Regions from separate parts of the Sodalis sp. RH20 genome, predicted to be linked through region 3. Evidence: predicted binding sites of a transcription regulator. Region 3 holds the regulator's gene; each other region holds the start of a gene.
What was found. The regulator Fur, encoded in region 3, represses iron uptake genes when iron is present. The targets are predictions, from matches to a motif close to ATAATAATGAGAACNACTATCAA.
Positions count from the first base shown of each region.

Region 1 (7,849 bases), 930 kb from region 3:
CTTGGTGGCGTAGGCGCCGATCTCCCGGCCGTCCAGCCATACGGTGCCCTCGCCTGGCCGCATCAGGCGGCTGAGCGTGCGCAGCAACGTCGATTTGCCGCAGGCGTTGGGGCCGATGATCACCGTCAGTTCACCATCGGGGATGGTGATGGACAGATCGCGGGCAATCACTTTTTTATCATAGGCGAGCGTAAGATTTTCCGCCCGCAGGCGGCTGGACGACGGGGTAAGGGCGCTCATTTTTTTCGCGACTCCCGGATTAATAAGCCGATCAGATAGAGGCCGCCGATGCTGACGGTAACCACCCCGACCGGAAGCTGATAAGGCGTAAACATACGCTGTGCGGCGAGGTCGGCCGCCAGCAACAGCAGCGCGCCGGTCAGGGCCGCCAGGGGGATCGCCAGGGTTTGGCTGCCCGCCAGGCGGCGTGAAATCTGCGGCGCCACCAGGGCGATAAAGGAAATGGGGCCGGCGGCGGCCGTGGCGGCGGCGGTCAGGGCCACGCCCGCCAGCATCAATCCTAGTCGCGATCTTTCCACCGGCACGCCGAGCGCGCAGGCGGCGTCATCGCCCATTTCCAACAGGCGCATGCGCCGCGACAAAGCCAGGGCCAGGGCAAAGGCCAGGACAATCGGCACGGCCACCGGCGGGCATTTCGCCCAGGTCATGCCGTTAAGCGATCCGGCGCTCCATAGCCCGGCGGTCAGGGCGGATTCCAGCGAGGCGCTGACCACCAGCCAGGTGTTAAGCGATACCAGCAGGGCGCGAACGGCAATGCCGACGATAATGAGCCGGAAGGTCTGGATGCCGTTGCGCCAGGCCAGCAGGTAGACTACGGCGGCGGTCAGCAGGCCGCCGGCAAGGGCCGCGCCGGTTATGCCCAGATAGCTGCTGTTGAACAGCACTATCGCTATCAATACGGCGCTGTGCGCGCCGGTATTGAAACCCATGACATCCGGGCTGCCGAGCGGGTTGCGCATCAACGACTGGAAAATAGCGCCGCTGGCGCCCAACGCCGCGCCCAGCAATAACGCCATCGCCACCCTGGGCAACCGCCATTGCGTCACGATAACCTGGATATTGTGCGCCGCCGCGCCGCGCAGGGCGTCCACCACCTGCCGGGCCGGAAGCGGGAGCGACCCGGCGCCGAGGGCGTAAATCGCCAGCGCAAGGCAGGCAAGCAGCAGGATGCCGACGGTCAGCGACGTCCTGATCCGGGCGTGCCGGTTCGCCATCATCACCGGCTTATCATCCGGTGGCGGCGTACCAGGGCTATCAGCACCGGCGCGCCGAGCAGCGCCGTTATCACCGATACGCGCAGCTCGCCGGGCACCATCACCCGGCCCGCCATATCGCTGCCCAGCAGCAGCAGCGGCGTAAGCAGCAGCGTCCAGGGCAGCAGCCAGCGGTGGTCCGGGCCGGCTATCCAGCGCGCGATATGCGGCATCATCAGCCCGATAAAGGCTATCGGCCCCGCCAGCGCCGTAGCCGCGCCGCATAACAGGGTAATGGCCGCCAGGCCGAGCAGCTGCGTCAGGCCCACCCGCGAGCCCAGCGCCGTCGCCAGTTCGCTGCCCATGCCCAGGGTATTGAGCGCCCGCGTTAGCCAAAGCGTCAGGCCGGTGCCCAGGACGATAGGCCAGATAACGGCGTTTACCGCCGCCATGCTGCGGATATCCAGCGAACCGGCCTGCCAGAAGCGCAATTGGTCGTAGACCAGGGGATTGAGCAAGGAAATACCGGAGGCCATGCCGTCCAGCACCGCGCCCAGCGCCACGCCCGCCAGGGTGAGGCGAATGGGGTTCAGCCGCCCGCCGCCTGCCGCGCCGATTAACGCCACCAGCAGGGCGGCGGCCAGCGCGCCGGCAAAGGCAAACCACAGGTAGCGATCGATGGAGGCGGCGCCGAAAAAGGTGATGCCCAGCACCACGGCGAACCCCGCGCCGGCGTTGACGCCAAGAATGCCGGGGTCGGCCAGCGGATTGCGGGTCAGGGTTTGCATCAGGGCGCCGGACAGCCCCAGGGCGATGCCCGCCAGCAGCCCGGCCAGCGTGCGCGGCAGGCGGCTCTCGAGGATAATAATACAATCCGGGCTGCGGCAGGCGCCGGTCAGCGCGGGCAATACCTGGTCGGCGGGAATGGTTTTGGCGCCGATAAACAGGCTCGCCGCCATCAATAATGCCAACAGCACGCCGCTTAACAGCAATCCGTAATAATGGCGCATAAAAGGCTAAACCATAAATTATATGATAATGATATTTATTATCGTTATTACTCGCAATAACTTATGATAGCATGACTGCTTCCCTGATTGCAGCGCCCAGTGGCGTCGAATTCCCCGGATAGTTAGCGTCTTATGCAAAAACCCTCGTATTTACTCGATATCAGCCTGCTGAAAACCCACCCCGCCTTCCGGGCGGTTTTTATCGCGCGGTTTTTGTCCATCCTGGCGCTCGGCATGCTGGCGGTGGCGGTGCCGGTGCAGATACAGGCCATGACGGGGTCCACCCTGCAGGTCGGGCTGGCGGTGACGCTGGCGGGCGGCGGTATGTTCGTCGGCCTGCTGGCCGGCGGGGTGATGGCGGATCGCCGCGAGCGGCGCGGGCTTATCCTGTTTGCCCGCGCAACCTGCGGGGTGGGGTTTATCGGCCTGTGCCTTAACGCGCTGCTGCCGGTACCGTCCCTGTTCGCGATTTATCTGCTGGCGGTGTGGGATGGTTTTTTTGGCGCGGTGGGGGTGACGGCGCTGCTGGCCGCCACGCCGTCGCTGGTCGGGCGGGAAAATGTCATGCAGGCGGGCGCCATCAGCATGCTGACCGTGCGCTTCGGCGCCATTTTATCACCGGCGGCGGGCGGCCTGGTCATCGCCTCCGGCGGGGTGGCCTGGAACTACGGGCTGGCGGCGCTTGGCACGCTGCTGACGCTGTTGCCGCTGCTGCGCCTGCCCAGGCTGGCGCCGCCTCCCCAGCCCCGGGAACACCCGCTGCACGCGCTGGCCGGCGGCATGGCCTATCTGTTTCGTCATAAAACCATCGGCCTGGTGGCGCTGATCGGCGCCCTGCTGACCATGGCAAGCGCGGTACGGGTGCTTTACCCGGCGCTGGCGATAAGCTGGCATATCAACGCCGCCCGGCTGGGGCTGATGTATGCGGCGGTGCCCCTGGGCGCGGCGATAGGCGCGTTTACCAGCGGCCGCGTCGCCGCCACGGCGCGGCCGGGAAGAATGCTGCTGCTTACCGCCGTCATGGCGTTTATCTGCGTCGCGGCATGCAGCCTGATGCCGTGCTACGCGCTGGCGCTGCTGTGTCTGGCGGGCTTTGGTTATTTCAGCGCCATCAACTCGCTGCTGCAATATGCATTGATACAACAGCTGACGCCGGATCATCTGCTGGGCCGCATCAACGGCCTGTGGACCGCGCAGAACGTCACCGGCGACGCGCTGGGGGCGCTGGTATTGGGGGGGTTGGGCACCCTGATGCCGCCGGGGCTGGCCGCCGCGGCGTTCGGCCTGGCGGCGGCCCTGGCGGGGCTACTGCCGGCGCTGGCGCTGCGGGGCCTGCGCGCCGTGGATATGGCGCGGCATCGGGATCAGGGCCGGCCGGCGGATGAAATCCCGCCCGCCGGCCGCAGTGAGCCATAACCGCCATGAATCCCCGCCCGGCCGGGAATGGCCGCGGCATGACGCGGTTAGCCACGCGGCAGGATGGGGAAAGATCACGGCTTGGCGAACAGCTGTTCCAGGCGGGCCAGCACATTGCTGGCGCTGTAGTAATCAAGGCGGAAGGTGTCGTTGCCAAGGGCGTAGACCCGGCGGTTTTGCACCGCCGGCAGATGCGCCAGGAACGGATTGGCCAAGAGCAACCGGGCGCTGGCGTCATCGCCGGCAAACAGCAGAAAGGTTTGCCCGTTCAGGCCGGCGGCCAGGTTTTCGCCGGACAGCTGGACGATGTCCTTGCGCACGCCCATGCTTCGGCCGCCGACGGGGGTGGCGGGCGGTTCGACCAGCGTAAAGCCCAGCTGGCGCAGCAGCTGGCCCTGCGGCGAATCGGCGGTCCACAGGTTGGCGGCTTTGCCGTCCGGCTGGTATACCAGGGCGGATACCGGCTGCGGCGGCAGCGCCAGATGCTGTTTCAGCGCCTGCCGGCGGGCGTCGAAGCGGGCGATGACCTCCGCGGCCTGCGCTTCATGGCCGGTGGCTTGTCCCAGCTCCCGGGCCAGGTCCTGCCAGCTTTTATCGTCATAATTGACCACCAGGGTCGGCGCCAGCGGCGACAACTGATCGTAAAGGCGCAGGGCCGAATCGCCGCCGGTGGCGGCGATAATAATCAAATCGGGATTCTGGCCGGCGATGGCCTCGGCATCCGGCTCGCCGATGTACAGGCGTTTGACGCCGCGCTGCCGGGCGACATCGCTCCACTGGCGAAAAAAGCCCTGTTCGTCCGCGACCCGGTTATTCGGCGTGGTGGCGCCGCTGGCTATCACCGGCGCCCCGATGGCCAATAGCGAGCCGGTAAGGGTGACGCTTGTGGATACGATGCGCTGCGGCATGTGATCCAGGGTAATGGCGCCATGCGCGCCCGCCACCTGCCGCGGCCAGCCGTTCTCAGCGGCGCGCGGGGACGCGGCCGCCAGCAGTAAGGGCAGGGCCATCAGGGCGAGCCAATTGCAGGCGGATCGGTGCCGGGACAATAGAGTGATCATGTCTGGTATTCCTGGGGTAGGGGCTGGTTTTGTCCGCCTTATGATGACAAAAAACGGGCAATCAAATCCACCCTTGCGCGGGTGAGGCAGTGTTTACGTTCATTGACACGGCAGATTCTACGACGTAGTTTATGTGCTATCAATACAAATGATAATTATTATTATTGTGTTTATCATTTGATAATAGCGGAGATCGTCACGTGGAATTTTCATTGTTTCGACAGACAACACCAGGCGACGCGGATGCCCTTATAAACGGATTTTTTTTCATGTCGCCTTATCGCAGCTTCGTTACCCAGGGTCGTTTCTGCGCCATCAGCGCGCCCGCGGGCAGGGGTGATCAGCCCGATGGCGTGTTTCAGCGGGAGCTGCGCCACGCCTTCCGGCGCGCCAGAAACGCCGGCATTGAACGGCCGCTGGTGGTGGGCGCCATTCCCTTCGATGCCGACCGGCCCGCGGCGCTGTTTATCCCGCAGCGCAGCCAGGGGTTCGATCGCGAGATGTTTTTGCAAAGCCGGAATGTGCCCGCCGAACCCTTGCCGCAGGTAACCGGCAAAATCGAGCGACCGCCGGAGCGCGACTTTAAACACATGGTGGCGCGGGCGGTGGAGGCCACCGGCCAGCAACGGCTGAGTAAAGTGGTGCTCGCGCGCCTGCTGGATATCACCACCCGGGAACCGGTGAATACCGCGGCCCTGATGCGGCGCATCGCGGCCCAAAATCCCGCCAGTTACAATTTCCATGTTCCCCTCGACAACGGCGCCCTGCTGGGCGCCAGCCCGGAGCTGCTGCTGCGCAAGACCGGCAACCGGTTTTACTCCACGCCGCTGGCGGGTTCCGCCCGGCGCGACGCCGAGCCGGGCCGTGACGCCGCCGCCGGCCGCCAATTGCTGGATTCAGTCAAGGACCGCTATGAGCATCAGCTGGTTATCGACCAGATGCGCGAAGTGCTGGCGCCCTACAGCGCGGGTTTAAACGTGCCGCCCGTACCCGGCCTGGTCAATACGCCCACCCTTTGGCATCTGGCCACCGCCATCGACGGCGAGGTGGCGGACCCCGCCGTCAACGCCCTGGCGCTGGCCTGCCTGCTGCATCCCACGCCCGCGCTGTGCGGCGCCCCCACCGATCGCGCGCGGCGCTTAATCCAGACCCTGGAGCCCTTCGACCGCGATCTGTTCGGCGGCATGGTGGGCTGGTGCGACGAGGAGGGCAATGGCGAATGGGTGGTAACCATCCGCTGCGCCAGGGTGGCGGGCAACCAGGTGCGGCTGTTCGCCGGCGCCGGCATCGTGCCCGCCTCCCTCCCCGACGCGGAGTGGCGCGAAACCGGCGTCAAGCTCGATACCATGCTGAGCGCGTTTGGATTGCATTAACAGGAGAGATGATGAGCATTGTATTTAACCGTTGGCCGGATGAGTTCGCGGCCCGCTACCGCGCCAGGGGATACTGGCTGGACTTACCCCTGACCGATATTATCGACCGCCGTAAAGACAGCGGCGCGCTGGCGGTGGCCTGCGGCGAGCGCCGCCTGAGCTACCGGGATGTCAACACCTTGTCCGACCGGCTGGCCGCGGCCCTTGCCCGGCGCGGGCTGGCGGCGGGGGATACCGCGCTGGTGCAGCTGGGCAACGTGGCGGAATTTTACCTGGTGCTGTTCGCCCTGCTGAAAATCGGCGTGGCGCCGGTAAATGCCCTGTTCAGCCACCAGCGCAGCGAACTTACCGCCTATGCGCTGCAAATCAGGCCGGCGCTGCTGATTGCCGACCGGCAGCATGGGCTGTTCAGCGATAATGGCTTTATCGATGAACTGCGGCGGCAGCATTCGTCGCTGCGGGTGGTGGCGATGCGCGGCGACGACGCGCCGCAAACAAGTTTACAGGCATTATTCGACGAAGCGCCGGGCGCGTTCACCGCCGCCCCGTCGCCCGCCGACGAGGTGGCCTTTTTCCAGCTGTCCGGCGGCAGCACCGGCACGCCGAAGCTGATTCCGCGCACCCATAACGACTACTACTACAGTATTCGCGCCAGCGTGGACATCTGCCGTTTCGATGAGGATACCCGCTACCTGTGCGCGCTGCCCGCGGCCCATAACTACCCGCTGAGCTCGCCGGGCGCGCTGGGCGTGTTTTACGGCGGCGGCAGCGTGGTACTGGCCAGCGATCCGAGCGCCAACGTCTGTTTCCCGCTGATAGCGCAACATCGGATCACCGTCACCGGGCTGGTGCCGCCCGCCGTGACGCTGTGGCTGCAGGCGATGGAACAATGGGGCGACAGCGGGCAGTTGGCCAGCCTGCAATTATTGCAGGTCGGCGGCGCCAAGCTTGGCGAGGCCCTGGCCGCGCGCATTCCGGCGGAGCTGGGCTGCCGGCTGCAGCAGGTGTTCGGCATGGCCGAAGGGCTGGTGAACTACACCCGGCTGGACGATGACGACGAACATATCTTTACCACCCAGGGCCGTCCGATATCGCCGGATGATGAAGTCTGGGTGGCCGACGGGCAGGGCAATCCGCTGCCGCCGGGCCGCGTGGGACGCCTGATGACGCGCGGGCCTTATACGTTTCGCGGTTATTACCAAAGCCCGGAGCACAACGCCGCGGCGTTTGACGCCGACGGGTTTTATTGTTCCGGCGATTTAATCGAGCTGACGGACGACGGCTACCTGAAAGTACAGGGACGCGAAAAAGATCAGATCAACCGCGGCGGGGAAAAGATTGCCGCCGAAGAAGTCGAGAACCTGTTGCTGCGCCATCCGCACGTGGTGAATGCGGCCCTGGTATCCATGACCGATGCGCTGATGGGGGAAAAGAGCTGCGCCTATATTGTCGTTACGCAGGAGATCAAACCGGTGGCGCTGCGCCGCCATTTGCGCCAGCTGGGGGTGGCGGAATTTAAACTGCCCGACCGTTTTGAACGGGTGGACGCATTGCCCCTTACGCCGGTGGGCAAGGTCGATAAAAAACGACTGCGCCTGCTGATCGACGCCGCCACCGCCACCCCCGCCACAGGAGAAAAATAAATGGCCATCCCGAAACTGGTTTCCTATGCCATGCCCACTCCGGCGGAACTGCCCGCCAATAAGGTCAACTGGGCCTTTGAGCCGCAGCGCGCGGCGCTGCTTATCCATGATATGCAGGACTATTTCCTTAAC
Region 1 is NZ_CP178733.1:4,144,825-4,152,673, reverse strand. Features, by position in the region: gene ACL2XM_RS19065 (ATP-binding cassette domain-containing protein) at 1-240, opposite strand, end outside; gene fepG (iron-enterobactin ABC transporter permease) at 237-1,238, opposite strand; gene fepD (Fe(3+)-siderophore ABC transporter permease) at 1,238-2,224, opposite strand; gene entS (enterobactin transporter EntS) at 2,357-3,640, shown strand; gene fepB (Fe2+-enterobactin ABC transporter substrate-binding protein) at 3,715-4,650, opposite strand; gene ACL2XM_RS19040 (isochorismate synthase) at 4,902-6,074, shown strand; gene ACL2XM_RS19035 ((2,3-dihydroxybenzoyl)adenylate synthase) at 6,086-7,717, shown strand; gene ACL2XM_RS19030 (isochorismatase family protein) at 7,718-7,849, shown strand, end outside.
Region 1: a site for Fur is predicted at 4,844-4,866, ahead of ACL2XM_RS19040 (isochorismate synthase). Genes of this name have one in related genera too.

Region 2 (7,849 bases), 2.1 Mb from region 3:
GCCCGGGCGTGGGACGGATCGCCACCGACGGCATTTTCCCGCTGGCCGCCAGTCTCGACACCGTCGGGCCGCTGGCCGGCTATGCCGAAGACTGCGCGCTGATGTTCAGTGCGCTGACCGGCGATACCGTACCCGCCGCCTTACCCGATCTGCACGGCCTGCGCATTGGCCTGCTGGGGGAGTATAGCGAGAAAGTACAGCCGGACGTGGCGCGCGCCTATCATGATTTGACGGACTGGTTCCGCGCCGCCGGGGGCCGCTGCGAAACCCTGTCGTTCAGCGGACTGGAGCAGGCGGTTAATGCCCTGGTGTTAATCAATCTGGCCGAGCCGGCCGCGCTGCATGCACCGTGGCTGGCGGACCGGGCCGGGGAGTACGGGGAAGATGTCCGCCTGCTGTTGCAGGCCGGCCTGGGCATCAGCGCGGTGGAGTATTTGCAGGCGCAGCGCTATCGCACCGCATTACGACAGCAAATGGTGGAAAAATTCAACCAAGTGGACGTGATACTGGCACCCACGCTGCCGTTTACCGCGCCGTTGAAAGGCCAGACGCAGGTACGCATCGGCGATGATGATGAGAGCGTGCTCACCGGCAATATGCGCTTTAACGCGCTTGCCAGCCTGGCCGCGCTGCCCGCCCTGAACCTTCCCGCCGGTTTTGACAGTGCGGGCTTACCCATCGGCATGCAGCTGATTGGCCCGGATGGCGGCGAACAGCGACTGATGGGCATCGCCGCCTGTTTCCAGCGGGAAAGCGACTACCACCGGCGCACGCCGGTTATGGTCAACCGTTGAAAAAACTGCTGTTCCAGGATGTGCTGATTCTGCTGGTGGTAGCATCGGGCTGGGCGTTCAACGTGATCGCCATGAAATTCGGCCTGATGGAACTGCCGCCTCTGCTGATGTTGTTGGTTCGCTTTATGATTGTGGCGGCAGTACTGGTGCCGTTCAATCCAATACGGTGGCAACAGGTCCCGCTACTGTGTTTATTGGCATTTACCTTTGGTTTTGTTCACTTTTCACTGCTGCTGCTCGGTATGCGCTATACCGATGCCGGCAGCGCGGCCGTGCTGGTACAGATGGGGACCCCGATGGCGATGGCGCTGGCGGCGGTATGGCTGAAGGAAAGGCTCACATTGCGGCAGATAATCGGTGTTTGCGGCGCTGTGGCGGGCGTGGTGGTGCTCTCCGGCAGCCCCGCGCTGAATTCATGGCATGGGCCGGCTTTGCTGCTGTTAAGCGCCGGCGGGTGGGCCGTGACCACTATTGTGATTAAGCGATCGCCGCCGATCCCGCCGCTGGCGATGACCGGCTGGCTGTCGCTGTTTGCCATTCCCCTGGTTTCACTTTGTTCCTTCCTAACGGAGCATCACCAATTGACGCTGTTCCTGGCGGCGGGCTGGCGGGGTTGGCTTGGGATAATCTACAGCGCGCTGGGTTCGTCGCTGATATCCTATTCGCTCTGGTACGGGTTATTGAAAAAGTATCCGGTAAACCAAATCCTTCCCTGGTCGCTACTCAGCCCGGCGCTGGCGGTGTTGTTGGGGGCGGCGATACTGGGCGAAAAACTGGATCAGGGCAAGCTGCTGGGCGCCGTACTGGTTGTCGGCAGCATTTTCATCGCGGTGATGAATCCGGGACGATACGGCCGAGGAATCCCCATATCCGCGGAACGTCGCCGGCGTTAAAAAAAGTCTCCGGCTGAATACCGCCGAACCGCGCGGCTTCCACCGCCGTACAGGGCCGCCCGACGGTGAAATGAAGCCGGCCGCTAAAGCAGACGGTAGCGATAAAAGGGGTGCGGCCACGGCCCGGTTTAGCGTCGGGTGACATTCATTTGCGGTGTCAGAATGCGTTACGAAACACCTGATTGGGTTGGTAAAATCATTGTGCTTTTCAAAAAATAATGATTATTATTCTCATATAAAGATCGGGACGCCATGACGTTCCGGCTCTTGCTGCTTCTTGATGCAATGTGAAACCCCTTTTAGCTGCCTGGCGCTGGCCCGGCGGCAACCTCAATTCATTGAAATGGAGATAGTATGGACGTGATAACGACCACCGGCGGACGGCCGGGGCCACGCGCGGCGTATGCGCTGCTGCTGGCTGGCGCGCTGTTGTTTACCCTGGCCCAGGAGGCCTGGGCGGCACAGGAGCCGCTGCGCAAACCCGTCGGCAAAGGCGCTTACGAGATGGCGTACAGCACGCAAGGCGACGCGCTTTACCTGGCCACCTCGCAAAGCCGCAAGCTGGACAAAGGCGGGGTGGTATATCGCCTCGACCCCGCCACGCTTGATATCACCCAGATTATCCACAACGATATCAAACCCTTCGGCGCCGCCATCAATACCAAGACCGATACCCTATACTTCGGCAACACCGTCGACGGCGCGGTCACCGCCATCGACGCCAAAACCGGCGCGGTAACAGGCCGGCTGGTGCTGGATGGGCGCCAGCGTTCTGACACCGTCAAACCGCTGGCGCCGCGTGAGCTGGTGGTGGACCAGGAGACCAATACCCTTTATATCGCCGGACTGGGTGAGTCCAGCGTGATATGGGTGGTGGACGGCGCTACCCTGACCCTGCGCGCCACCCTGGACGATATCGGCAAAATGGGCACCGGGCTGGCGCTGGACGCGGCGGCAAAACGCCTGTACGTGACCAATGCCGACAACGAACTGCTGTCCATCGACACCGTCACCAACAACGTGGTGCTGCGCAAAAAGCTCGATGAAACCGCGACGGAACACTTTTTCCTCAACCTCAGCCTGGACCCGGCGACGCACCGCGCGTTTATCACCGATTCCAAACAGCCGCAGGTGCTGGTGGCGGATACCCGCAACGGTAATATCCTGGCGAAAATCGGCGTGCCGGCATCGCTGGCGGTGCTGTTTAACCCGGCGCGCAACGAAGTCTATGTAACCCACCGCCAGGCGGGGCAGGTGAGCGTGATCGACGCCAAGACCTATAACGTGCTGCGCACCATCGCTACCCCGGTGCATCCGAATAGCCTGGCTCTGTCGCCCGACGGCCAAACGCTGTATGTCAGCGTAAAGCAGGCTTCCAGCCGCCAGCAGGAAGCCACCAGCCCGGATGACGTGATGCGTATCGCGCTGCAGTAATATCCGGCAGGGCGCGACGGCGTCCTGCCTGACCCTTTCCGATATGCCGCCCGCCCCGGAACTGGACGTGCCGGAGGCACGGCGCAAGCGGGGCATTTCCGCTGCGGGTTGCCCAACGGCGGTGGCAGGCTCTGGGCGCTTACCCGATTACTGCTGATATTCTCCAACAACCGGCTTTGCATTCCCCATTCAAGACGTCGCAGAAAGCGCGCCTGGCTCACGCACTGGTATGCTCAGAAAACCACCGTTCTTCACATTAAGGAGAAAATGTGAAGAATTCCCGCATTCATATACAATGATAACGATTCTTATTACTATTCGTATTCTCTTGGGAAAATATAAATTGCAATAGGATCATAATAAATGTGTGTAACTAAAAATTTCACTATGGGACCGCTCGCCATTTTATTCACCGCCATTTTCAGCAGCGGCGCCGGCGCCGAAACGACGGGGGAAACCGACAGCGAGGACGTGATGGTCGTCAAGGCCACGGCCGAAGAGGAGCTGAAACAGCAGCCCGGCGTATCCATTATTACCGCGGACGACATTAAAAAAGAACCGCCGGTAAATGACCTGTCGGATATCATCCGCAAAATGCCCGGCGTCAACTTGACCGGCAACAGCGCCTCGGGCAGCCGCGGCAACAACCGCCAAATCGATATCCGCGGCATGGGGCCGGAAAATACGCTGATCCTGATAGACGGCAAACCGGTCACGTCGCGTAATGCGGTGCGCTACAGCTGGCGCGGGGAGCGCGATACCCGCGGCGATACCAACTGGGTGCCGGTGGAGATGGTCGAGCGGATCGAAGTGTTGAGAGGGCCTGCGGCCGCGCGCTACGGTTCCGGCGCTGCGGGCGGCGTGGTGAATATTATCACCAAGCGGCCGACCAACGATTGGCACGGGTCGTTATCCCTGTATACCAACCAGCCGGAGGATGATAAGGAAGGCGCCACCAAACGGGCCAATTTCAGCCTGAGCGGTCCGCTGATCGACGATGTGCTGACCATGCGATTGTACGGCAATATCAATAAAACCGACGCCGACAGCCCCGATATCAATACCCAGCAAAATGGCTCCTATGCCGCCGGCCGCGAAGGGGTGCGCAACAAGGACATCAACACGCTGCTATCATGGAAAATCGATCCCCGGCAAAGCATGGACTTCGAATACGGCTACAGCCGCCAGGGCAATATCTACACCGGCGATACCCAGTACAGCAATGGTAACGTCAGCAGCCTGGTGCCGACGCTGTATGGCGAGGAAACCAACCGCATGTACCGCCAGAATTATGGCGTGACCCATAACGGCGTCTGGGACTGGGGCCAGTCCCGCACCGGCTTCTATTATGAAAAAACCAATAATACGCGCCTGATGGAGGGGTCGACGGGACGCGTAGAAGGCATGATCAATAGCGACACCTTCTCCACCAGCCGGCTGGAGAACTACAAAGCCAATACGGAGCTGAATATCCCGCTGAAGTTATTGGTGGATCAAACCGCTACCCTTGGCGCCGAATGGAACCGCGAAGAGCTGAACGACCCGGCATCGATGCATGCCACCAGCCAGACCAATGCGAACATCGGCGGTGTATCGGGCAATCCCGCGCTGCGCAGCAGTAAAAATAGCGCGGAATTAAGCGCGCTCTATTTTGAAGATAATATCGAAGCCCTGCCAGGCACCGACCTTATCCCCGGACTGCGTTTCGATTATCACAGCAAGTTCGGCGCCAATTGGAGCCCCAGCCTGAATATGTCCCAGGAGCTCGGCGATTTTTTCAAGCTCAAGGCGGGCATCGCCCGGGTGTTTAAGGCGCCTAATCTGTATCAATCAAGCGAAGGGTATTTATTGCGCACCAATGGCAACGGCTGCCCGGCGGGGGTCGCCACCGGCGCCTGCTACCTGCTCGGCAACGATGACTTAAACCCGGAAATCAGTATCAACAAAGAGATCGGCCTGGAATTTACTGCCAACGGCTATGACGCCGGCATCACTTATTTCCGTAACGATTACCGTAATAAAATCGTGGCCGGCACCGATGTTATCGGCACCGCGTCGGACGGCGGCAATATCCTGCGCTGGGAAAATGGCGGCAAGGCGCTGGTGGAAGGGCTGGAGGCTAATCTGGCGATACCGGTGCTGCCCGATACGCTGAACTGGCGTACCAATGCCACTTATATGATCACCTCCGAGAATAAGGAAACCGGCAATCCGCTATCGGTGATTCCCAAATACACCATCAATACCCTGCTGGACTGGCAGGTTAACGATAAATTGTCCGCCAATGCGGCCTGGACCATGTACGGCCGGCAGAAACCGCGTGAATACGCGGACATACGCAACGAAGTCGGCTCGCTGTCCAGCAAAGAACTGGGTGCTTATTCCGTGCTGGGCGTCGGCCTGAATTACGATGTGACAAAAAATGTCCGGGTCAATGTCGGTATCAGCAATCTGCTGGATAAACGCATTTATCGTGAAAACGAAGGCGCATTAACATATAACGAACCAGGACGAGCCTATTATGCCGGCTTAACCACGTCGTTCTGACGGATATTGCGCCGCCGGAAAGCAGAGAACCCTGGCGGCGGTGAAAAAACGGGGATGGCCGGCAGGTCACTGCCTGATCCCTTCAATTGAAATAAGCACGTCCACCTGCTGCGAGGCCGGACCCAGATCCGTGGTGATATTAAAATCTTTTAGCGCCAGGGTTCCTTCAGCTTCGAAACCCGCGCGATAGCCGCCCCAGGGATCGTTGCCCTGGCCGACCAATTTGGCTTCCAGGGTAATGGGTTTGGTCACGCCGTTTAACGTCAGGTTGCCGGTGATATCCCATTCATCGCCGTCTTTTTTCACCTGCGTGGAGGCGAAGGTGGCCTGGGGATGTTGTGCTACGTTGAGGAACTCCGCGCTCCTGAGATGTTTATCGCGTTCCGCATGATTGGTATCGACGCTTGCGGTGTTAATCACCACGTTCACCTTGCTGGCGGCGGGATTATCAGCGTCGAATGTGAAGCCGCCGTCAAAATCCCTAAAACCGCCGTAGAGCCAGCTGTAGCCAAGATGTTTGATCTTGAATTGAATAAAAGCATGCTGGCCCTGTTTATCAATTTTATACTCCGCCGCAACGGCTATGCCCGAGGCGAAAAATAACGCGACCGTCGCCAGGCCCAGGCTAGTCTTTTTCAGCATGGTGTTTTTCCTTATATTGCGCAGGTTGATGAAGGTGATACCCAAGCATCCGCTTAAGCGTGATGTCGCCATCGATAAAATGATGTTTTAACGCGGCCAGGCCGTGCAATACCGACAGGATCACCACGCACCACGCCAGGTACAAATGGATGTCGCCCGCTAAATCGGCTTGCCCCGCCAGGCCGCTCAGGGTGGCCGGAACGGAAAACCAGCCGAATACATTTATCGGCTGCCCGTCCGCGGTGGAAATCAAATACCCGCTGGTAAGCAGGGCGAAGAGCAGGATATATAAAGTCCAATGCGCCAGCACCGCGCCGGCGCGGGTCAGCGGCGAGTAATGGCTGAGGGGTTTGGGCGGCGGGGAAATAAAACGCCAGATCAGGCGTAAGATCATCATGGCGAACAGGAGACAGCCGATGCTTTTGTGCAGTTCGGGCGCGCGATGATACCAGGTCGCATAATAGCCAAGCGTCACCATCCACAGGCCAAGCGCAAACATACCGTAAACGGCCAACGCCACCAGCCAGTGGATAGCAATGCTGATATGGCCGAAACTGTCGACTGAGTTGCGCCAGCGCATAAGGCATCGTCCTCGTGGGTTGCGTTACCATTGGTCAACAAATAAAACAGATTGAAATAAAAAAGCAATTTAAGTCGTGTCAAATACGTTAAAGTTTTGTAAATAGAAACAACGAGTCCTGCCTTGGAAATGTTGGCATCAGACGTGGGCAAGGTTATTTTTAAGCCCGCGGAGAACGGCGTTGGCATAGGCCCGGTAGCGGATGCTAGATCAGCCATCCAAGGAGTAATGTGGCGCCGATGACCGTCGATGCTCCGCCGATCCGGGTGGATATCTGGGCGAACGGCATCAATGACATGCGGTTTGACGCTGATAGAATGGCAACGTCGCCGGTCCCGCCCAGTCCGCTGTGGCAGCATGTGACGATGGCGGCCTCGATCGGGTACATATTGAGATAAGGCGCAATCAGAAAACTCACGACGCCCATGGAAATGACCACCGAGGCACAGACGATCACATAGCCGAGGGAGAACACCGCGACGACGCTTTCCAGCGGGACATACAGCATGCCCAGTCCAATCATAAGCGGCCATACCAGTGTGGTGGATACAAATTTATAAAAACTATGGGCTCCTTCCTCCATCTTTGCCGGGATCACCCGCGCGTATTTACACAGTACGGCAATCAGAATCATCAATACCGGTCCGGGAATATGAACCCATTTTTCGACTAAACCCCCAACGATGAAAAAGGTGCAAATCATCAATAAACCGCCGCCCATCAGCGCGAAATCCACCGGACGTTCTTCTTCTTTTCGGGCAAACAAGGCATTTTCCGCCGCCGACCTGATTAATGTGCCATCGCCACTCCAGTGAGTGCGGCGGGTGCCCAAACGGGCCAGCACGCCGGCGCAGACGATAGCGAAAATATTGCCCACGACGGCGGCGGGAGCCAACTGCGCCACGTAAACATCCGGCGAGGCGCCCAGGATGGCGGAATAAGCCAGGGAAAGGGGTAAA
Region 2 is NZ_CP178733.1:1,110,678-1,118,526, forward strand. Features, by position in the region: gene ACL2XM_RS05120 (amidase) at 1-794, shown strand, start outside; gene ACL2XM_RS05125 (DMT family transporter) at 800-1,687, shown strand; gene ACL2XM_RS05130 (YncE family protein) at 2,042-3,121, shown strand; gene ACL2XM_RS05135 (TonB-dependent siderophore receptor) at 3,485-5,668, shown strand; gene ACL2XM_RS05140 (YceI family protein) at 5,735-6,307, opposite strand; gene ACL2XM_RS05145 (cytochrome b) at 6,294-6,890, opposite strand; gene ACL2XM_RS05150 (2-hydroxycarboxylate transporter family protein) at 7,096-7,849, opposite strand, start outside.
Region 2: a site for Fur is predicted at 3,417-3,439, ahead of ACL2XM_RS05135 (TonB-dependent siderophore receptor). Genes of this name have one in related genera too.

Region 3 (7,849 bases):
ATCGTCTGCAACCTGCCCGGCAGCCGGGTGAAGCACTGCCGGTGATATTGCTGCACGGGCTGTTCGGTAGCCTTGATAACCTGGGCGTGCTGGCCAGGCCGCTTGGGGAACACCACGCCACCCTGCAGATTGATCTGCGCAATCACGGCTTGTCCCCCCATGACCACGATGCCGGTTATGCCGCCATGAGCCGGGACGTGATCGAATTGCTTGATGCGTTGCATATCGACGCCGGTCACCTCATCGGCCATTCCATGGGCGGCAAGGTCGCCATGACCCTCGCCGCCCAGGCGCCCGGCCGCGTTGCGCGGCTGGCGGTTATCGATATGGCGCCGGTGGCCTACCCCACCCGCCACCATGACAACGTCTTCGCCGCGCTCAGGCGCGTCGAGGCGGCGGGCGTCACACAGCGCACGGAGGCGGCGGCGCTCATGCGCCATGACGCCCTTGATGAGGAAACCATCCAGTTTTTGCTGAAATCCTTTCACCAGGGCCGGTGGCGGTTTAACGTCGAGGCGCTGTGGGATAACTATCCGGCGCTTATCGGCTGGCGGGAGTCGGCGCCCTGGCTAGGGCCGGCGCTGTTTATCCGCGGTGAAAAATCGCCTTATCTGGATGACAGTTACCGCCAGGCGATCCAACGCCAGTTCCCCCGGGCGCGGGCGCATGTGGTCGCCGGCGCCGGTCATTGGGTTCATGCGGAAAAACCCGCGGCGGTCATGCGCGCCCTGGCCCGTTTCCTGGAAGAATAGACCGGGCCGCCGCCGGGATTAGCGCCCGCGAGTTTAATATTGTCGTTTGCTACCGGGCTGGGGTAACATGGCCCGCTGTGTTTTATGGCAGCCCCGGCGTACATAAAACATAACGTTACGGGCGATGCGCGTCCGACGGCGTAGCCAGCCACGCCGCCGGCCGGGGTTTGCCCGCCTGCTTCTTGATGCACAATCCCTTCATGACCTATGGCAAAAGAACAAACGGACCGCACCACCCTGGATTTATTTATCGATGAGCGGCGCCCGGGAAGACCGAAGACGAACCCCCTGTCCCGCGATGAGCAGTTGCGCATCAACAAGCGTAACCAGCTGCGCCGGGATAAAAAGCGCGGCCTGCGCCGGGTGGAGCTGAAAATCAACGCCGAGGCGGTGGATGCGTTAAATGAGCTGGCCTACCGGCAAAACCTGTCGCGCAGCGAGCTGATCGAATTGATTTTACTGGCCGAGCTTGAACGGCAACAAGGCGCGGATCCGCATCCGGAGTAAACTTGCCGGCCCGGTAAAGCGCCATCCCGTCCAGGGCCCAAGGCCGCGAACGGGGCAAATTTGCGACAAAACCCGGCCGGCGAGTTTCTCCCCGCATTAGGGTCTGCTATGATTGCCGCAGAGCATCGCTGATTCTGTTACGGAACATATCCATAATATTTAAGAGGTTTTCAAATTCATGGCAACTGTAGGCATTTTTTTTGGCAGTGACACCGGCAATACCGAAAATATTGCCAAAATGATTCAGAAGCAACTGGGTGCGGATGTTGCCGAAGTTCATGACATTGCCAAAAGCAGTAAAGAAGACCTGGCGCGGTTCGACACCCTGCTGCTCGGCATCCCGACCTGGTATTACGGCGAAGCGCAATGTGACTGGGATGATTTTTTCCCCACCCTGGAAGAAATAGATTTCTCCGGCAAAAAAGTGGCGCTGTTCGGCTGTGGCGATCAGGAGGATTACGCCGAATATTTCTGTGACGCCATGGGCACCATTCGCGACATTATCGAGCCCAACGGCGCGACCATCGTCGGTCACTGGCCCACCGCCGGCTACCATTTCGAAGCGTCGAAAGGACTGGCGGACGACAATCACTTCATCGGCCTGGCCATTGACGAAGACCGCCAGCCCGAGCTGACCAATGAACGCGTGGACGGCTGGGTGAAGCAAATCAGCGCTGAATTGCAGCTCAGCTAAAGTCAAGCCGTGCGGGAGGGTGCCGCCGCCGCGGCGCCCGGCAAGGGAATCGGTTGCCGTCATGGCGTCGGGACGGCGCCGCCAACCTCACTGATAACTAAATCCTTTCAAATTAATAGATACAAGTTTTTAACTTTTATCCACAACGCGGTACAATAGCGCAGCGGTTCCACCCTTTTTAGCAAAATGTTGCAGAATTCGCCCCCTGAAACGGGCTATAGTTGTTAACAAGGCGCGGTTTTCATTTTGGACAGGCAGTCTTATAATGAGACGGCGTCACATTTTTCGGGCCGACCGATGTTATAGGCTAAGTTAGCCTACAATCAGATTATCAAAGTAACAGGACTAAACCCGCATGACTGACAATAATATTGCATTGAAGAAGGCCGGCCTGAAAGTCACCCTTCCCAGACTGAAGATTCTGGAAGTGTTGCAAGATCCGGAATGCCATCACGTCAGTGCGGAAGATCTGTACAAAAAACTGATCGATATGGGTGAGGAAATCGGCCTGGCCACGGTATATCGCGTGCTAAACCAATTTGACGACGCCGGTATCGTAACCCGCCACAATTTTGAAGGCGGCAAATCCGTTTTTGAACTGACGCAACAGTATCATCATGACCACCTGATCTGTCTGGACTGCGGCAAGGTTATCGAATTTCGCGACGAGTTCATCGAAGCGCGCCAGCGTGATATTGCCAAAAGGCACAATATCAAGCTGACCAACCATAGCTTATATCTGTATGGGCATTGTGAAATCGGCAACTGCCGCGAAGACGAAACGCTGCACGATCACGCCGATATGCTCAACGGCGTAAAAGAATAACCGCGGCGCGGTCCGTTTCTCCAAAGCGGCTGTTATCGCGCCGCTTTCTCACCCTGCAACGATTTTTTTTCAATGAGGCTAAACGCCGCCCGTCCCCTTCCCTGGTAACGTTTCCTTCCCGAAGCGCGTCGACAAGCGTCGTATCCGCCAATCACCGCCGTGCTCACCGCCGGCAAACTCCAGAAAACTTCACAGAAAATAAAAATAAATAAAGAATAAATAGAGGCCCTGGGACGCTATTTTGGGCTAATTTGCGTAATCCATTGAAACGACAGCGTTTTTATTGCGATTTTTTCACCGGGTAAATTATTCTGTGAATCTGATGATAAAGCTATTTTTCGCTGTCAGCAGTAAGCGACAACAAAAGATACATTTTAATTATATGATTTTATTGAATTAATATAGCCAAAAATACCTTCCTGAAATTAACCCGGATCGATGACTCGATTTTTACACAAAAAGTTAATTTATAAATTAATAAAAAACGTGAAGTTCGCAGCAGATTTTAAACTTTCGCCATGGTGATATAGTGACAGGCAATGTTAATCACCAGAGATAGTCCAGATGAATGATGCGGAACTGCAAAACGATATGCCGCGCGGCATAGGCATTGCTCCTTATATTCGTATTAAACAAGAAGGCATGACTGAAAACGAAAGCCGGATAGTGGAGTGGTTTTTATCTCCCGGCAACCTCACCGACGTCTCGGGGATCAAAGAGGTGGCCCTGAGTCTGGGCCTGTCGGAAGCCATGATTGTCAAGGTGTCGAAAATTCTCGGTTTCAGCGGCTTTCGCCAGCTGCGCAGCGCCATCGTCGAGTATTTCGATCATGCCGACCATGATATCACCGCCGAACTCTCGCCCACCGACAGCCCGGAGGATGTGGTCAACAAAGTGTTTAACCTGACCGTACGCACCATTGTCGAAGGCCAGGCGATAGTCGACGCCAACGTCATCCAGCAGGCGGCCCAATGCTTTTTTGCCGGCCATCAGCGCGAGCTGTACGGCGTCGGCGGCTCTAATTCCATTTGCGCGGACGTGCAGCATAAATTCCTGAAAATCGGCTTGCGTTGCAATGCCTACCTGGACGCGCATTTGATGATGATGTCGGCCTCCCTGTTGCAACCGGGCGATGTGGCGTTGGTGGTATCCCATTCGGGCCGCACCAGCGATCTGAAACGGGTGGTGTCGATTGCCAAGGATAATGGGGCCAAGATCATTTGTATTACCCATAGCAGCAATTCCCCCATAGCCCAGCTGGCTGATTTTAATATTTGTTCACCGGCGCCGGAAACGCCGTTATTAGGCAGAAACGCTTCGGCCCGTATTTTGCAGCTTACGCTGCTGGATGCGTTTTATGTCTCGGTAGCGCGGCAGGATATCGAGCTGGCGAATAAAAACCTGGAAAAAACGAGTTCCATTACCAAGTACCTGAAGCGTGATTATAAATAATTCTCTTTTGGAGATAGAATAATGAATAAATTTCTTAAATTGGCCGGTGGCGCCGCCTGTGGACTGATGTTGTCCACCGTGGTCCACGCGGCAGCCGATTACGCCGTTGTTCTTAAAACATTATCCAACCCTTTCTGGGTAGAGATGAAACAAGGCATTGAGAAAAAGGCCCAGGATCTCGGCGTGACGGTGGATATATTCGCGTCACCGTCGGAAGGCGACTTCCAATCGCAATTACAATTATTCGAGGATTTAACCAATAAGAATTATAAAGGCATCGCCTTTGCGCCTTTATCGGCGGTGAATCTGGTGATTCCCGTCGCCAAGGCTTATCAGAAAGGGATTCACCTGGTTAACCTCGACGAAAAAATCGATTTAGCCAGCCTGGCCAAGGCCAAGGGCAACGTCGAAGCCTTTATCACCACCGATAATGTCGCGGTCGGCGCGAAAGGCGCCAAATTTATTATCGATAGCTTGGGCGCCCAGGGCGGCGAAGTGGCCATTATCGAAGGCAAGGCCGGCAACGCCTCGGGCGAGGCGCGGCGCAACGGCGCGACCGCGGAGTTCAAGGCCAACAGCCATATCAAGCTGGTGGCCAGCCAGCCGGCGGATTGGGATCGCATCAAGGCCCTGGACGTGGCGACCAATGTGCTGCAACGTCATCCCCAGTTGAAGGCCTTCTATTGCGCCAACGATACCATGGCGATGGGCGTGGCGCAGGCGGTGGCCAACGCGGGACAGACCGGCAAGATCCTGGTGGTCGGCACCGACGGTATTCCCGAGGCGCGCAAGATGGTCGCCCAGGGCATGATGACCGCCACCGTGGCCCAGAATCCGGCGGAAATCGGCGCCAACGGCCTGGCCATCCTGGTGAATACGGTGAAAGCGGGCAAGCTGATTGCGCTTGATGCCCAGCCGAAAATTGAAACCGTCGATTCTATATTAGTCACCAAATAGTCCAGGTGCCGCAAGACCGCCTATTCCCGCCGTCTTGTCATTAATCCGGAGAGTAATATGAGCACTCCATATATTAAAATGGAGGGGATCGCCAAATCCTTTGGTCCCGTCCAGGCGTTGCAATCAGTTGACCTGGAAATATACCCTAATGAGATACATGCTTTATTAGGTGAAAACGGCGCCGGCAAATCAACCTTGATGAAAATACTTTCCGGTATTTACGAACCGACTGCGGGGAAAATAATAATTAATAATGTTGAGTACGCGAAGCTTGATCATAAAGTCGCTGCCAGATTGGGCATTGGAATAATTTACCAGGAATTAAGCGTTATCGATGAATTAACCGTGTTGGAGAATTTATTTATCGGTCGTCTGCCGGTAAAAAAAGTGTTCGGCGTAAACGTGGTGGACTGGCACGACATGCGTACCAAAGCGGCTATTATGCTGCTGCGCGTGGGGCTGAAAATACGGCTTGACGAGAAGGTCGGCAACCTGTCCATCAGCCAAAAGCAAATGCTGGAAATCGCCAAGACCCTGATGCTGGACGCCAGGGTGATCATCATGGACGAGCCGACCTCTTCCCTGACCTATAACGAAGTGGATTACCTGTTCCTGATCATGAACCAGCTGCGCCAGGACGGCACGGCGATTGTCTATATTTCGCATAAGCTTAACGAAATACGCCGCATCTGCAACCGCTATACGGTGCTAAAGGACGGCAGCAGCGTCGCGTCCGGGCAGATGGGACAGGTGACCAACGATGATATTGTCCGGCTGATGGTCGGACGCGAGCTGCAAAACCGCTTTCGCTCCCTTAAGGAGAAGGTTGGCGGCGACACGGGGGACGCCGATATCATCTTTGCGGTGGAGAATATCACCAGCCGGGATAAACGCCGGGTCAAGCACGTCTCCTTCCAGGTAAAAAAGGGCGAAATCATGGGCTTTGCCGGACTGGTGGGGTCGGGACGCACCGAATTCATGAACTGCATCTTCGGCGTGGAACCGAAAAGCAGCGGCAAGGTGATGCTGCATAACGTCGATATCACGCCCTCTTCGCCGCTGGACGCCCTGAAGAAGGGCATGGGATATATCACCGAAAGTCGGCGTGAAAACGGCTTTTTTGATAATTTTTCCATTGCGCAGAATATCGCCATCAGCAAAAGCCTTAAGGATGGCGGCTATAAAGGTGCTCTGGGATTATTTAATCCGGATAAGGAAAGGCAGCTGGCGGAAACGCAGCGGCGGCTGCTATCGCTGAAATGCAGTTCGGTGGACCAAAATATCACTGAGTTATCCGGCGGCAACCAACAAAAGGTATTGATATCAAAATGGCTCTGCTGCGAGCCGGAGGTTATTATTTTTGACGAACCTACCCGCGGCATTGATGTCGGGGCCAAGGCGGAAATTTATAAGGTGATGCGCACATTGGCCGCCACGGGAAAAACCATATTGATGGTGTCATCCGAACTGCCGGAAATCATTACCGTATGCGACCGTATCGCAATATTTTGCGAAGGGACATTAGCCCATATTCTTGACAATAATGAGAGTATCGGGGAAGAAGATATTATGACGTGGGCTCTGCCACAAAGCTGAGGGAAATAAAAATGGAGAAGGCCACCTTTAACTTCCAAAAATTCTGGGATCAGTACGGCACGTTTTTTATCCTGGCGATTATTGTTGCCATATTCGGCTCTATATCCAGTGAATATTTTCTGAAAACCAACAATATTACCCAGATCCTGGTACAGAGTTCGGTAACGGTCTTGATCGGCATGGGCGAGTTTTTCGCCATCCTGGTGGCGGGCATCGACCTGTCGGTGGGGGCTATCCTGGCCTTGTCGGGCATGGTGACCGCCAAGCTGATGCTGGCGGGTCTTGACCCGGTCTCCGCCGCGCTGATTGGCGGGGTGGTGGTCGGCGGGCTATTGGGCGCCATCAACGGTTGCCTGGTTAACTGGACCGGCCTGCATCCCTTTATTATTACCCTCGGCACCAACGCTATTTTTCGCGGCATCACCCTGGTCATTTCCGATGCCAACTCGGTGTACGGCTTCTCATTCGGCTTTGTTAACTTCTTTGCCGGCAGCGTGCTGGGTATTCCGGTACCGGTGATTTTTGCTTTGATCATTGCGGTTATCCTGTGGTTTATTACCGCGCGCACCCGGCTTGGCAGAAATATTTACGCCCTGGGCGGCAACAAAAATTCGGCATTTTTTTCCGGTATCGACGTTAAATTCCATATGCTGGTAGTGTTTATTATTTCCGGCATCTGCGCCGGGCTCGCCGGCGTGGTATCCACCGCGCGCTTGGGCGCGGCCGAGCCTTTGGCCGGCATTGGCTTTGAGACCTATGCCATCGCCAGCGCCATTATCGGCGGCACCAGTTTTTTTGGCGGCAAGGGACGAATATTCTCGGTGGTAATTGGTGGTTTAATTATTGGCACGATTAACAATGGCCTTAATATTCTTCAGGTGCAAACGTATTACCAATTAGTTGTCATGGGGGGATTGATTATCGCCGCCGTGGCTTTAGATCGACTTATCAGTAAATAGGTAACCGATATGAAGATATCCCCTTCTTTAATGTGCATGGATTTATTAAAGTTTAAAGAGCAAATTGAATTTATCGATCGTCATGCGGATTATATCCATATCGATA
Region 3 is NZ_CP178733.1:3,218,658-3,226,506, forward strand. Features, by position in the region: gene ACL2XM_RS14875 (alpha/beta fold hydrolase) at 1-752, shown strand, start outside; gene ybfE (LexA regulated protein) at 960-1,259, shown strand; gene fldA (flavodoxin FldA) at 1,438-1,953, shown strand; gene fur (ferric iron uptake transcriptional regulator) at 2,309-2,779, shown strand; gene alsR (transcriptional repressor AlsR) at 3,344-4,231, shown strand; gene alsB (D-allose transporter substrate-binding protein) at 4,253-5,188, shown strand; gene alsA (D-allose ABC transporter ATP-binding protein AlsA) at 5,246-6,784, shown strand; gene alsC (D-allose ABC transporter permease) at 6,796-7,743, shown strand; gene alsE (D-allulose 6-phosphate 3-epimerase) at 7,753-7,849, shown strand, end outside.

Region 4 (7,849 bases), 2.7 Mb from region 3:
ATTGTCGAAGACGAATTCCTCGCCCAGGAAGAATTACGCTACCTTATCCATAAGCACAGCGGCCTGACTATCGAGGCCACGTTCGACGATGGACTGGATGTCCTGCGCTACCTGCAGCATCATGAGGTGGATGTGATTTTTCTCGATATCAATATCCCCTCCCTGGACGGCGTGTTGCTGGCGCAGAATATCAGTAAATTCAGCCATAAGCCGGAAATAGTCTTTATTACCGCCTATAAAGAACATGCGGTGGAGGCGTTTGAGCTGGAAGCCTTTGACTATATCCTGAAGCCTTATCAGGAATCGCGCATCGTCACCATGCTGCAAAAGCTGGAGGCGCAGCATCAGGCCGCCCCGGCGCCGGCTGCGGGTGCGGCGCCAGGGCGGCGGAATCAACACGCCATTAATTTGATCAAAGACGAGCGCATTATCGTTACCGATATCAGCAATATCTATTATGCGGCGGCGCAGGAAAAGGTGACCCTGGTCTATACGCGGCGCGAGGAATTTGTCATGCCGATGGTCATCACGGAATTCTGCAGCCGGTTGCCGGAGGAGTTTTTTTTCCGTTGCCATCGGTCGTATGTGGTGAACCTGGGAAAAATTCGTGAAATTGTGCCCTGGTTTAATAATACCTATCTGCTGCGCCTGAGCGATCTGGATTTTGAAGTGCCGGTCAGCCGCAGCAAGGTCAGGGCTTTCCGGCAATTGATGCGGCTGTAGCCGGGGTTTGGCTACAGAACCGTGGGCAAGAGGGTAAAGGCGCCGGAATAAGCCGCCCTGTCGGCAACAGCCGGCGTGTAGTCAAATCACGCCGAAACCTGGAGTTGAAGACCCATTAGCTGGCGCATATGCGCGCCGGCGCCGAGCAGGCCCGGTTGTTCGTGCCTGATCAGAAACACCGGGATATCGCGTACGTAATCGTTAAAGCGGCCTTTATCCTCGAACGCCGCGCGAAAACCGGAGGCGCGGAAAAATTCCAGAAAGCGCGGCACCAGGCCGCCGGCGATATAAACGCCGCCAAACGTGCCCATGTTCAGCGCCAGATTGCCGCCAAAACGCCCCATCAGCACGCAGAACAGCGACAGCGCGCGCCGGCAATCGTCATTGCTGCCGTCGACGGCCTGTTCCGTGACCTGTTGCGGCTCCAGTGAATCCGGAACGCGGCCATCGATGGTGACGAGGCTGCGGTACAAATTAACCAGCCCGGGTCCGGATAATACGCGTTCGGCCGACACATGGCCGAACTCGCCGCGCAGCACCGCCAGGACATCGGCTTCCTCTTTGCTGTTAGGCGCGAAGTCGACATGGCCGCCTTCGCCCGGCAGGCCTATCCAACGCTGGTCCAGATGCAACAGATGGCACACGCCAAGGCCGGTGCCGGCGCCGTACACGGCAATCGGCCCCTGGGCCTGCGCCTGCGTGCCGCCAAACTGCACCACATCGCCGGCGGCAAGCATCGGCACCGCCATCGAGACGGCGGTAAAATCATTGATGACCTCCAGGCGCGCTAATCCCAGGCTGTCCTTCATGGCCTTGATGGAAAATGCCCAGGTGCTGTTGGTCATCTCCACCCAGTCATCGGTTATCGGACAGGCGATAGCGATACAGGCCTCCGTGGCCTCGACCTTTTGCGCGGTCAGGTAGTGACGGATCACCGCTTCAAGGGTGGCGTAATCTTTACCGGAATAGGTGTGGATATGGGAAATCGCGCCATTGTCCATATCGCATAACGCCAGGCGGGCATTGGTTCCCCCAACGTCACCGACCAGGGCATATTTTGTCATTATGTAAGGCTCCGCTAACTCTTCTACTTGCCGTCGGAGGGTTACCGGCAGCAAACATAAACAATTTATTAATATAATAATAATACCAGTTATATTGGCCAATGCTATAAATTGAGTTTGCTTTCGGATTCGCCTTTATCCCAGGGCAAAGGCCACCGCGGCGGCGGCGTGGAGGGTGGTGGTGTCGAACAGCGGCACCGTTGCGTCGTCTTCGCCGATCAGCAGGCCGATTTCGGTGCAGCCGAGGATCAGTCCCTCGATGCCCTGGCTCTCCAGCGAAGCAATAATGCGCCGGAAGGTGTGGCGCGATTCATCGCGGATCTTGCCCAGGCATAACTCCTCGAAAATGATGTTATGAATCGCGTCCATTTCCGCAGCGCCCGGAACGGTGATTTCGATGCCGTGCGGATGCTCGAACCGCCGGCGATAAAAATCCTGCTGCATGGTAAAGCGGGTGCCCAATAGCCCGACCCGCCGCAGGCCACGGGCATTGATTTCCCGGGCGGTGGCATCGGCGATATGCAACAGCGGCAGTGGACAGGCCCATTCAATGGTGTCCGCCACCTTATGCATGGTGTTAGTGCAAAGGACGATGGCCTCGGCACCGGCTTTTTGCAGCAATACCGCTTTGGCCGCCAGCAGATCGCCCGCCCGTTGCCAATCACCCTCGGCCTGCATGCGGGCGATTTGGGCGAAATCGACGCTGTACAGCACCAGATCCGCCGAATGCAACCCGCCCAATGCGCCGCTAATGCCTTGGTTAATCAAGCGGTAATAAGGTAAAGTGGATTCCCAGCTCATGCCGCCTAACAGTCCTAGTGTTTTCACTGTGTGATCCTCGTGCGTCTTCGGCCGGGTCAATGCCGCGGCACCCGTAGCGCTTGTATTGTTTGTCAGGGAAGGGTTATTTTTAACTGAGTTTGATGATAAAACGGTGCTTGCCCATCACACCCGCGACAAGCTCGCGCACGTTTGTTTGTCAGTAGTCTGAGTTATTTTTAATGGAATTTATCGCTTAACTGATGCAAAGCGCAATATATTATCCGACCAGGATAATCCACCGTTGCCGGTAAGCCTATGCCGTCGCTTGCCCGGCGAATTAAGCGGTGACCGATTCCTACCGTGATAGTAATGATAAAAGGATACTTTATGGTTTATCTGGCCAATCCAACGCGTTACGACGATATGTTATATCGTCGCTGCGGTAATAGCGGTCTTCAACTGCCGGCGGTGTCGCTCGGCCTGTGGCATAATTTCGGCGACGTCACGTTGCTGGAAAACAGCCGCGCCATGGTGCGCCGCGCCTTTGACTTAGGCATTACCCATTTTGACCTGGCCAATAACTACGGGCCGCCCCCGGGATCCGCCGAAGCCAATTTCGGCCGGTTGCTGCGCGAGGATTTGCTCCCCTACCGTGACGAGCTGATTATTTCCACCAAGGCGGGCTATACCATGTGGCCCGGGCCTTACGGCGACTGGGGCTCGAAAAAATATCTGGTGTCCAGCCTGGATCAGAGCCTGCGCCGTCTGGGCCTGGACTACGTGGATATCTTTTATCATCATCGTCCGGACCCCGCTACGCCGCTTGCCGAAACCATGAGCGCGCTGGATCTGCTGGTACGCCAGGGCAAGGCGCTCTACATCGGCCTGTCCAACTACCCCGCCGCGCTCGCCAGGCAGGCGTTGGCGCTATTAAACGACCTCGGCACCCCCTGCGTGATTCATCAACCCAAATATTCCATGTTTGAACGGTGGGTGGAACCGGAACTGCTTGATGTGCTGGCTGAGAACGGCGTGGGGTCGATAGCCTTTTCGCCGCTGGCCGGCGGTCAGCTGACGGACCGCTACCTGAACGGCATACCACAGGATTCGCGGGCGGCCAGACCGGGTCTGACCCTGACGCCGGAACAGCTTACCGCGCAGAAAATGGATAAGGTACGGCGCCTGAACGATATTGCCCTGGAACGCGGCCAGAAGCTGGCGCAAATGTCTCTGGCCTGGGTGCTGCGCGGCGATCGGGTAACGTCGGTGCTGATTGGCGCCAGCAAAACCTCGCAGATAGACGACGCGGTGGGGATGCTGGCCAATCGCGAATTCAGCGCCGACGAATTGGCGCGTATCGAAGCGATACTGGCATAAGGCCGCGCCGGCCCGCAATTTCCGCCCGGTATTGGCGGGCCCGGCGTGCCACGGAGCCTCGGTCGGGCGCATAAACCGCGCCCGACCAACCCCATAGACACGCATTGCCCTTAACGCGCCGGGTGCGGCCCCTGCGGTAGGGTGGCGTATCGGATAGCCGGAGAAGATAAAGTCCGGTTACAGGCCGAACGCGGTGCCCACCATCAAATAGCCATTCAGCGTTACCACCACCGCCACGATAACCCACCCCAACGTCTGGATCAGACGCGAATTCACCATGTCGCCCATCAGGACGCGGTTGCCGGTAAAGGTCAGCAGCGGCACCAGCGCCAGCGCAATGCCGAAGCTGAGCAGGACCTGGCTTAATACCAGGATACGGGTCGGGTCCAGCCCCATCATGATAACCACAAAGGACGGCAGCATCGTGACCACCCGCCTTACCAGCAGCGGTATGTGAAAGCGCACAAATCCCTGCATCACCACCTGCCCGGCCATGGTGCCCACCACGGTGGAGGACAGGCCCGCCGCCACCAGGCTTAAACCGAATACCGTCGCCGCCGTATGGTTCAGCAGCGGCGCCAAGGTCAGGTAGGCCTCATCCAGATCGGCGATGCCGGTATGCCCGCTGAAGTGAAATGCCGCCGCCGCGGTGGCCATCATGGCCAGATTGACAAAACCGGCGGTGGTCATGGCGATGGCCACATCCAGTTTAGTCGAGGAGTAGCGTTGGGCGCGGTTGCCGTGCAGTCCGTTTTGCGTCAAGGAAGAATGCAGGTAAATCACATGCGGCATAATGGTGGCGCCCAGCACCCCGGCGGCCAGGAAAACCGCGTCGCCGTTCGGCAGGCTGGGCAGCAGCATGCCTTTACCCAGTTCCGCCATATTCGGTTGCGAAAAAAACAGCTCCGCGATATAGGCGGCGGCGACAAACAGCAGCAGCCCGCCAATGACCAATTCCAGTGGTTTTTGACCCCGCTGTTGCAACATGAGGATCAAGAATGTGGCGATGCCGGTAATGATTGCGCCTTGCAGCAGCGAGCAGCCCAGCAGCATTTTAAAACCGATGGCCGCGCCGACGAATTCCGCCAAATCGGTGGCCATGGCAATGATTTCAGCTTGTATCCAGTAGGCCCACACCGCCGGGCGCGGGAAGCGATCGCGGATATGCTCCGCCAGGTTCTTGCCGGTGGCGATACCCAGCTTTGCCGACAACAGCTGGATGAGCATGGCCATAAAGTTGGCCCACACCACCACCCAGAGCAATCGGTACCCGAAGCTGGCGCCCGCCTGGATATTGGTGGCGAAATTACCGGGGTCGATATAGCCAATCGCCGCGATAAACGCCGGGCCAAGCAATGAGAGCTTTACCTTGCGTGATGCGCGATTGACACCGTCCGCAGTTCGGCTATTCAGCATATCAGTGACCCTTATGATCCATCGAATTAGCTTCATCCTATCCAAACGATAATAATTATCAAGCGCATTTAGGACGTTTCGGGTTATCTCTGCGATAGATGACGATGATGATGAGCATAAAGGGGGCAAAACCCAGCCTAATGACAGTTTCATCCCTAATTGGACCGGCTTAGAAGCGCCAATGGGTTACTAAATTACATTAGCACACTATTAACATAATTGGATATAAATTTAACTTTTTTCGCGACTTATCTGTGACCGCCTCGCTATCCTCATCTTCTGCTAGAGGATTTTTATATATTTGCAACTTATAACTCGTTTTTAGTTCGACCGTTACATAGAATGAGCGGCAAATTATTGCCTGCCTCATAACTGGAGCAACTATGTCCCGGATTTTTCATTTTGTCCTCGCTCTTGCCGTAGTGGCAATCCTGGCGTTATTGGTCAGCCACGATCGTAAAAAAATCAGGCTGCGCTTTATTGTTCAACTATTAGTCATTGAAGTCCTGCTTGCTTATTTTTTCCTCAACTCGCAGATTGGATTGGGTTTTGTGCAGGGATTCTCGGCGCTGTTTGATAAGTTGCTAGGATTTGCCGCCGAAGGGACAGGATTTGTTTTCGGTAATATGAATAAACAGGGCCTGGCATTCTTTTTCCTGAATGTGTTATGTCCGATTGTATTTATCTCGGCCCTGATAGGTATTTTGCAGCATATCCGGGTGCTCCCTTTTATTATCCGCATCATCGGTACCCTGCTGTCGAAAATTAACGGTATGGGCAAGCTGGAGTCGTTTAATGCCGTCAGTTCGCTGATCCTGGGGCAATCGGAAAACTTCATCGCCTATAAGGATATCCTGGGCAAGATGTCCGAACGCCGGATGTACACCATGGCGGCCACGGCGATGTCGACGGTATCGATGTCCATCGTCGGCGCCTATATGACCATGCTGGAACCGCGCTATGTGGTGGCCGCGCTGGTATTGAATATGTTCAGCACCTTTATTGTGCTGTCATTGATCAATCCTTACCAGGTCGGCAAGGAAGAAGAGCTGCAGATGAGTAATCTGCATGAAGGACAGAGCTTTTTCGAAATGCTGGGTGAATATATCCTGGCGGGCTTCCGGGTGGCCATTATCGTCGCGGCCATGCTGATTGGCTTCATTGCCATTATCGCCGCCATAAACGCCTTGTTCAGCCTGGTGTTCGGCATCAGCTTCCAGGGCATACTGGGGTATATATTTTATCCCTTTGCCCGGGTCATCGGCATCCAGGGCGACGAGGCGCTGCGGGTCGGCAGCATCATGGCCACCAAGCTGGTCTCCAATGAGTTTGTCGCCATGATGGATTTGCAAAAGGTTGCCGGCCAACTGTCCGCGCATTCCGTCGGCATCCTGTCGGTATTCCTGGTGTCGTTTGCCAACTTTTCATCCATCGGCATCGTGGCCGGCGCGATTAAAGGCCTTAACGAACACCAGGGCAACGTGGTATCCCGCTTCGGCCTGAAGCTGGTGTACGGCTCGACGCTGGTCAGCCTGCTGTCCGCCGCCATCACCGGTTTGGTAATTTAAACCGCCGTCCATCTTGCCGTCATAACGACGGTGCGGTTGGGGCCGGGGAAACCCGGCCTTTTTTATAGGATTGACGCGATAAATCGAGGCGGCGCCAGGCATGCACGCACAAGATATAAAAACAAAAAACCGGCCAGAAGCCGGTTTTTTTAATGTGGTGGAGCTAAGCGGGATCGAACCGCTGACCTCTTGCATGCCATGCAAGCGCTCTCCCAGCTGAGCTATAGCCCCAACGTACTTCCTGGGTAACACGAACACCGTCGTAAAACATCATCATATCAGGCCAATCGAGGTGATTGGTGGAGCTAAGCGGGATCGAACCGCTGACCTCTTGCATGCCATGCAAGCGCTCTCCCAGCTGAGCTATAGCCCCGTACCCGACACATCATGTCTGGTGGACGGGGCGCATGATATGAAACCCGGCAAACAGTGTCAACGGCTAATTGAAATTAACGCATCAAACGCTGAAAAAGCCGTCAAATCCTCGATAACGAACGGTTTATCCGGCGCGCTGGGCGATATAGTCCAGCGCCTTATCGATACGGGCCAACGAACGTGACTGTCCGACGGCATGGACGGTGACATCCAGCGCCGGCGACTGGCCCGCGCCGGTGACCGCCACGCGCAGCGGCATCCCTACCTTGCCCATGCCCACGTTGAGCTCCGCCGCCGTCTCCTCGATAGCGTTATGCACGTGTTCAGGCGACCACGACGTCAGGGCGGCCAGTTTGGCGCGCGCCAGCACCAACGGCTCGCGGGCCACCAGGCGCAGATGTTTTTTGGCCGCGTCGGCATCGAACTGCTCGAAATCCTCATAGAAATAATGGCATGAGGCCGCCATTTCTTTCAGGGTCTTGCAGCGATCGCCGAGTAATGTCACCAGCTCCGCCAGTTGCGGCCCATTGCGGGTATCAATGCCCGCTTGTTCCATATGCCATA
Region 4 is NZ_CP178733.1:471,080-478,928, reverse strand. Features, by position in the region: gene ACL2XM_RS02295 (LytR/AlgR family response regulator transcription factor) at 1-723, shown strand, start outside; gene glk (glucokinase) at 810-1,787, opposite strand; gene ACL2XM_RS02285 (aspartate/glutamate racemase family protein) at 1,923-2,615, opposite strand; gene mgrA (L-glyceraldehyde 3-phosphate reductase) at 2,937-3,926, shown strand; gene ACL2XM_RS02275 (Nramp family divalent metal transporter) at 4,104-5,342, opposite strand; gene ACL2XM_RS02270 (NupC/NupG family nucleoside CNT transporter) at 5,726-6,910, shown strand; tRNA gene ACL2XM_RS02265 (tRNA-Ala) at 7,066-7,141, opposite strand; tRNA gene ACL2XM_RS02260 (tRNA-Ala) at 7,208-7,283, opposite strand; gene gltX (glutamate--tRNA ligase) at 7,410-7,849, opposite strand, start outside.
Region 4: a site for Fur is predicted at 5,382-5,404, ahead of ACL2XM_RS02275 (Nramp family divalent metal transporter). Genes of this name have one in related genera too.